2 linked regions of the Collimonas fungivorans Ter331 genome follow. The protein of the gene in region 2 interacts with the protein of the main gene of each other region in a pairwise test. Links are inferred from orthologs where the notes say so. Each region holds a gene or a part of one and is shown on either strand. Other genes may lie near its edges.

Region 1 (3,254 bases), 780 kb from region 2 along the record:
GCATTCCAGCAGCGAATTGCTGGCCAGGCGGTTGGCGCCATGCAAGCCGGTATAAGCGGTTTCACCAACCGCATACAGACCGGGCAGGTCGGTGCGGCCATTCAGGTCGGTGACGATGCCGCCGCAGGTGAAATGCACCGCCGGCACTACCGGGATCGCCTGCTTGGTGATGTCGATGCCGAGCTCCAGGCAACGGGCATAGATGGTGGGGAAATGTTCTTTCAGGAATTCCGGCGACTTGTGGGTGATGTCGAGGTCGACGTGGTCCAGGCCGCGTTTTTTCATCTCGAAGTCGATCGCTCGCGCCACCACGTCGCGCGGCGCCAGCTCGGCGCGCTCGTCGTGCGACGGCATGAAGCGCATGCCGGCATCGGCGCCTTCGGTATCCGGCAATTTCAGCACGCCGCCTTCGCCGCGGATGGCTTCGGTGATCAGGAAAGACTTGGCGTACGGGTGGTACAGGCAGGTCGGATGGAACTGGATGAATTCCATGTTGGCGACCCGGCAGCCGGCGCGCCAGGCCATGGCGATGCCGTCGCCGGTGGCGCTGTCGGGATTGGTGGTGTACAGGTAGACCTTGCCGGCGCCGCCGGTGGCCAGCACCGTGTGGTTGGCGGCCAGGGTCAGCACCTTGCCAGTCTTGACGTTCTTGGCGTACAGGCCAAGGCAGCGCGGTGCGCTTTTGCCGGTTTCGCCGGTAGCTACCTTCTTCGACGTGATCAGGTCGATCGCATAGTGATCTTCCAGCAGCGTGATGTTCGGGTGGGCGCGCACCTTTTGTTCCAGCGTCACCTGCACCGCATGGCCGGTGGCGTCGGCGGCGTGGATGATGCGGCGCTGGCTGTGGCCGCCTTCGCGCGTCAGGTGGAAGCCCAGCTCGGCGCTGGTGTCGGGTGTAAACGGCACGCCCTGTTCAATCAGCCATTCGATGGCTGCGCGGCCATTCTCGACGATGAAACGGGTCGCGCTTTCATCGCACAAGCCGGCGCCGGCGACCAGCGTGTCGTTGATATGCTGTTCATGACTGTCGCCGGAATCCAGCACGGCGGCGATGCCGCCCTGGGCCCAGTTGCTGGCGCCGTCGAGCAGCGCGCGTTTGGAGATGACGGCAACCTTGTTGTTTTCGGCAAGATGCAGTGCGACCGACAGGCCGGCCAGGCCGCTGCCGATAATGGCGACATCGAATTTCATGATGGATGCTTGGTTATTGTTTTAATCCGGATCGCCCCAGGGTCTGGGGCGATGTCTCTACTACCCTCTGCTACCGTGCTGCCGTGCCGCCAATTATTCCACGATTACCGGTTTGACTTTGGCCGCCGCCTGTTTGGCCCGGATGCGCGCGGTCTCGACATCGTCAGCCGTGGCCAGCGCCACGCCCATGCGCCGGCGCGCAAAGGATTCCGGTTTGCCGAACAGGCGGATATCCACGCCCTGTACCCGCAGCGCGTCGGCCACGCCTTCAAACGCGATGCCCTTGGCGTCATGCTGGCCATAGATGACAGCCGAAGCCGCCGGGCTGCGCAAAGCGACGTTGACCGGCAGGCCGAGGATAGCCTTGGCGTGCAACTCGAATTCGCTTTGCTGCTGGCTGGCCATGGTCACCATGCCGGTGTCGTGCGGGCGCGGGCTCACTTCGGAGAACCAGACCATTTCGTTCTTGACGAACAGCTCGACCCCGAACAGGCCGAGGCCGCCCAGGTTGTCGGTGACTTTCTTGGCGATATCGCGCGCCCTGAGCAGCGCTTCCGGATGCATCGGATGCGGTTGCCAGGATTCGACGTAATCGCCTTGTACCTGGATGTGGCCGATCGGCTCGCAGAAATGGGTGGCGATGCTGCCGTCCTGCTGCAGCGCGCGCACCGTCAGCAGCGTGATTTCATAATCGAAATCGATGAAGCCTTCGACGATGACGCGGCCCGAATCGACCCGGCCGCCGGCGGCGGCATAGGCCCAGGCCGCTTCGATTTCATCGGCACCGTCGATCTTCGACTGGCCCTTGCCGGAAGACGACATGACCGGCTTGATCACGCACGGAAAGCCGATTGCCGAGCAGGCGGCTTTCAGTTCGTCCAGGTTATTGGCAAAGCGGTAGGGCGAAGTCGCCAGCGCCAGCGTTTCGCCGGCCAGGCGCCGTATGCCTTCGCGGTTCATGGTCAGCCAGGCGGCGCGCGCGGTGGGAATCACGGTGACCTTGCCGGCGGCTTCCAGCGCGACCAGGGTTTCGGTCGCAATCGCTTCGATTTCCGGCACCACCAGGTCAGGTTGCTCTAGCGCAATCAGCGCTTCCAGCGCGGCGCCGTCGGCCATGTTGATCACGTGCGAACGGTGCGCGACCTGGTGGCCGGGGGCGTTCGGGTAGCGGTCGACGGCGATCACTTCGACGCCCAGCCGCTGCAGCGAGATGATGACTTCCTTGCCGAGTTCGCCGGAGCCCAGCAGCATGACTTTGGTGGCGGAAGGGGAGAGCGGAGTGCCGAGTGTGGTTGGTGTCTTCATATTGGAAAGGAGTTGCAGCGCCCGGTTGCCCTGCGCCGCGAATGTGCGTTAGTCGTTGATCGGTGAGGTGGGTGAAGGCGGTAAAAAATTCGTAAAGAGGATATTTTATCGTTGGCCAACGCCTGACAATAGCAAATATCAAGGCGCAAGGACAGTTGGCAAAATGAAAAAAGCCGCCAGAATCATCCGGCGGCTCGTCTTGCGCTGCTCAGGCATAGCCGTAAGCATATGCCATATCTTTCATTAGCGCTCGGCTTGGTAGATATCGTAGTCCTTGGTTTCCTTGACAAACAGCATGCCGATCACGAAGGTGGCGATGGCGATGACGATCGGATACCACAGGCCGTAGTAGATATCGCCCTTGAACGCCACCAGGGCGAAGGCGGTGGTCGGCAGCAAACCGCCGAACCAGCCGTTGCCGATGTGGTAAGGCATGGACATCGAGGTATAGCGGATGCGGGTAGGGAACATTTCCACCAGCATCGCCGCGATCGGGCCGTAGACCATGGTCACGTAGATCACCAGGATGAACAGCAGCAGCAGCACCATCGGCTTGTTCATCTGTTCCGGATCGGCCTTGCTTGGATAACCCGCGCCCTTGATGTCGCCGGCCAGTTCAGCCGAGAACGCCTTGTCCTTGGCGGCGGCGTCTTCTTTCGACAGGCCTTTGGCGTCATACGACGTCAGGACCTTTTCGCCGATCTTGATGGTGGCCACCGAACCGGGAGCGCCAACGACGTTCTCGTAGTTCACCGAGG
Region 2 (3,746 bases):
TCGTTTTCGTCGGACGCCGCCATCACCACCATGTTGGGGATGCAGCGCAGGTACGCCATGTCGTAGTTGCCGGCGTGGGTAGCGCCGTCGGCGCCGACCAGGCCGGAACGGTCGAGCGCAAAGGTCACGTCCAGGTTCTGCAGCGCCACGTCATGGATCAGCTGGTCGTAGGCGCGCTGCAGGAAAGTCGAATAGATCGCCACTACCGGCTTCAGCCCTTCGCAAGCCAGGCCGGCGGCGAAAGTGACCGCATGCTGCTCGGCGATGCCGACGTCGTAGAAGCGTTGCGGAAAGCGCTGGGCGAAAGTATCCAGGCCGGAGCCACCCGACATCGCCGGGGTGATGCCGATCAGCTTGTCGTCTTGCGCCGCCATGTCGCACAGCCAGTCGCCGAATACCTGGGTGTAGGTCATCTTGCTGACCGTGGCCGGCTTGATGCCTTCGGCCGGATTGAACTTGCCGGGGCCGTGGTACAGCACCGGGTCGGCTTCCGCCAGCTTGTAGCCCTGGCCCTTCTTGGTCACCACGTGCAGGAACTGCGGTCCCTTCAGGTTCTTCAGGTTTTGCAAGGTCGGGATCAGCGATTCCAGGTCGTGGCCGTCGATCGGACCGATGTAGTTGAAACCGAATTCTTCAAACATGGTGGCAGGCACCACCATGCCTTTGGCGTGTTCTTCGAAACGCTTGGCCAGTTGCCGCATCGGGCCCGGCAGTATCGACTTGCCGACGTTTTTGGCTTGCGCATAGAACTGCCCCGACATCAGGCGCGCCAGGTAGCGGTTGAGGGCGCCGACCGGCGGCGAGATCGACATGTCGTTGTCGTTCAGGATCACCAGCATGTTGATGTCGTCATACACGCCGGCATTGTTCATGGCTTCGAACACCATGCCGGCAGTCATTGCGCCGTCGCCGATCACGGCGATCGCGTGGCGGTCGGTTTCGCCTTTGGTCTTGGCGGCCAGCGCCATGCCCAGCACGGCGGAAATCGAGGTCGATGAATGGGCGGTGCCGAAGGTGTCGTATTCGCTTTCGGCACGGCGCGGGAAACCGGAAATGCCGTCGAGCTGGCGCAGCGTGTGCATGCGGTCGCGGCGGCCGGTCAGGATCTTGTGCGGATAGGTCTGGTGGCCGACATCCCACACCACGCGGTCTTCCGGCGTATTGAAAACGTAATGCAGCGCGATCGTCAGTTCTACCGTGCCCAGGTTGGACGACAGGTGGCCGCCGGTCTGCGCCACCGATTCGATGACAAATTCGCGCAGCTCGTCGGCCAGCGGCCTGAGTTGCGCCCGCGTCAGTTTGCGCAGGTCTGCCGGGCTGTCGATTGTGTTGAGTAGTTCCATATCTAAGCCTTCTGTTCTAAGCCTTGCGTTGCACGATCAAATCCGCCAGCTCGCGCAGGCGGCGTGCCTTGTTCCCAAAGATAGCAAGCGCCTGGTGGGCGTCGTTGCGTAATTTTTCTGCCAGCGCCTGCGATTCCGGCAAACCCAGGATCGAGACATAGGTCGGCTTGTTGTCGGCGGCGTCCTTGCCGGCGGTTTTCCCCAGCGTCGCGGAATCCGCGGTGGCGTCGAGGATGTCGTCCACCACCTGGAACGCCAGGCCGATGGCGGTGCCGTAGGCTTCCAGCGCCTCGATTTCAGCCGGCGCCAGGGCCTTGCCGCCCCATGCTCCTAGCAATACCGAGGCGCGCAACAAGGCGCCGGTTTTCAGCTTGTGCATCTGTTCCAGCTCTGCCAGCGACAGGTTGAGGCCGACGCTGGCCAGGTCGATCGCCTGGCCGCCGCACATGCCGAGCGAGCCGGAGGCTTGCGCCAGCAGGCGCAGCATGACGATCTGGCGCGCCGAATCAATTTCCGCGCCGATTTCCGCACCGGCTTCGGCCAGCACCACGAAGGCCTGCGACTGCAAGGCGTCGCCCACCAGCAAGGCAGTCGCTTCATCGTATTGCACATGCACGGTAGGCTTGCCACGGCGCAAGGCGTCATCGTCCATGCAGGGCATGTCGTCGTGCACCAGCGAATAAGCGTGGATCATTTCGACGGCAGCGGCGGCGCGCTGGGCAACGGTGAGCGGCGTTGCAAACAGTTCCCCGGCGGCAAATACCAGCAAGGGACGGACCCGCTTGCCGCCATCCAGCACGGCATAACGCATGGCCTGGTGCAGCCTGGCCGGGATGCTGGTTGCAGCCGGCAAGAACCGGTCCAGGGCAGCTTCCATCCCGGTTTGCGTCTGGCGCATCCAGGCGTCGAAAGCCAATGCCGGCTCCTGCGCATGGTGCGATAATGGAACGGCAACAGTCATTCGTCAGCTCCGCTGTGATCCTTCAGCGCTTCACCGGTAAACGGCTTGAGCATGTCGCCTTCCAGCACCTTGACCTGGCTGTCGACTTTTTCCAGCTGCAAGGCGCAAAACTTGACCAGTTCCGACCCACGTTTATACGCGGCGACGGAGGCTTCCAGCGGCAACTCGCCAGCTTCCATTTGGGCAACCAGTTGCTCCAGTTCGGCCATTGCTTGTTCAAACGAGGCGGGACTGCTGGTGGAAATCGGATTTTTTGGCATAGTGGCTATAAATAGTGTAGTTCGCTATTTTAGAGCAAAGCTCTATAAGCCGTTGAAATTCGAGGGCTTTATCTCGATAAAAAGCGTAAAACGGCGCCAAAACCGGCATTTTTATGGGATAATCCTCGGTTCTGTCCAAAATTTCCGTTTCATATTATTTGAACACAGGTTTTTGCGGATTCTTTCTCTCTTAGGTTGATACAACACATTTGGGGGTGGAGGGATGTCCGATCTGGCTTCTATAACCAAGCTCGCGCGCTCCGATGCGCAACTTCCGGTCAACGTCTACTTTGACGAAGCGCTGTTAAAGCGCGAAATCCAGCAATTGTTTCAGAATGGCCCGCGTTACGTCGGCCATGAACTGATGGTGCCCAACGTCGGCGATTACGCCACGCTGGCTTCTGAAAACGAAGGCCGCATGCTGGTGCGCAATCCCCAAGGGATTGAGCTGGTATCCAATGTCTGCCGCCATCGGCAGGCAAAAATGTTCGACGGCCGCGGCAATGCCCGCAACATCGTCTGCCCGCTGCATCGCTGGACTTACGACCTCAAGGGCGAACTGATAGGCGCACCGCATTTCGGCGAGACGCCGTGCATGAACCTGTCCAGGACGCCTTTGCAAAACTGGAACGGCTTGCTGTTTGAACAAAACGCCTTCCATGTCGGCGAAAAACTGGCGCAGCTGGGCGTGGCCAAGGATCTCGATTTCAGCGGCTACCTGTTCGACCATGTCGAAGTCCACGAGTGCGACTACAACTGGAAAACCTTTATCGAGGTTTACCTGGAGGACTATCACGTCGAGCCGTTCCATCCCGGCCTCGGCAGTTTTGTCAGCTGCGACGACCTGGAATGGCAATTCGGCAAGGATTACAGCGTGCAGACCGTGGGCGTCAATCACGGACTGGCGAAATCCGGCTCGCCGGCATACAAGAAGTGGCAAGAGCAGGTGCTCAAGTTCAGCAACGGCGAACCGCCGAAGTTCGGCGCGATCTGGCTGACCCTGTATCCCAACATCATGGTGGAATGGTATCCCCACGTACTGGTGGTGTCGACGCTGTGGCCGCGCGGCCCGCAAAAGACCACCAACGTGGTCGAGTTCTACTACCCCGAGGAAATTGCGCTATTCGAGCGCGAAATGGTCGAGGCGGAACGTGCCGCATACATGGAAACCTGCGTCGAAGA

Evidence for each region. Proteins that work in one complex are often made in the same cells at the same time.
Region 1: the proteins of CFU_RS03800 (region 2) and purT interact in binary tests that used the Escherichia coli proteins (3 or more experiments, as listed by UniProt). The link is inferred for Collimonas fungivorans Ter331 from one-to-one orthologs.

Annotation. Positions count from the first base shown.
Region 1 is NC_015856.1:1,637,973-1,641,226, forward strand. The notes cover bases 391-3,254. They hold purT (formate-dependent phosphoribosylglycinamide formyltransferase), read right to left. Parts: upstream 2,497-3,254; coding sequence 1,285-2,496; downstream 391-1,284. Other genes in these bases: nadB (L-aspartate oxidase), read right to left, coding at 391-1,191; CFU_RS07145 (MFS transporter), read right to left, coding at 2,740-3,254. In the rest of the region: more of nadB, read right to left, coding at 1-390. UniProt on the Escherichia coli protein: Involved in the de novo purine biosynthesis. Catalyzes the transfer of formate to 5-phospho-ribosyl-glycinamide (GAR), producing 5-phospho-ribosyl-N-formylglycinamide (FGAR). Formate is provided by PurU via hydrolysis of 10-formyl-tetrahydrofolate.
Region 2 is NC_015856.1:860,770-864,515, reverse strand. What follows is about bases 333-3,297. They hold CFU_RS03800 (polyprenyl synthetase family protein), read right to left. Parts: upstream 2,305-3,297; coding sequence 1,360-2,304; downstream 333-1,359. Other genes in these bases: CFU_RS03790 (aromatic ring-hydroxylating oxygenase subunit alpha), read left to right, coding at 2,788-3,297; CFU_RS03795 (exodeoxyribonuclease VII small subunit), read right to left, coding at 2,301-2,564; dxs (1-deoxy-D-xylulose-5-phosphate synthase), read right to left, coding at 333-1,343. In the rest of the region: more of dxs, read right to left, coding at 1-332; more of CFU_RS03790, read left to right, coding at 3,298-3,746.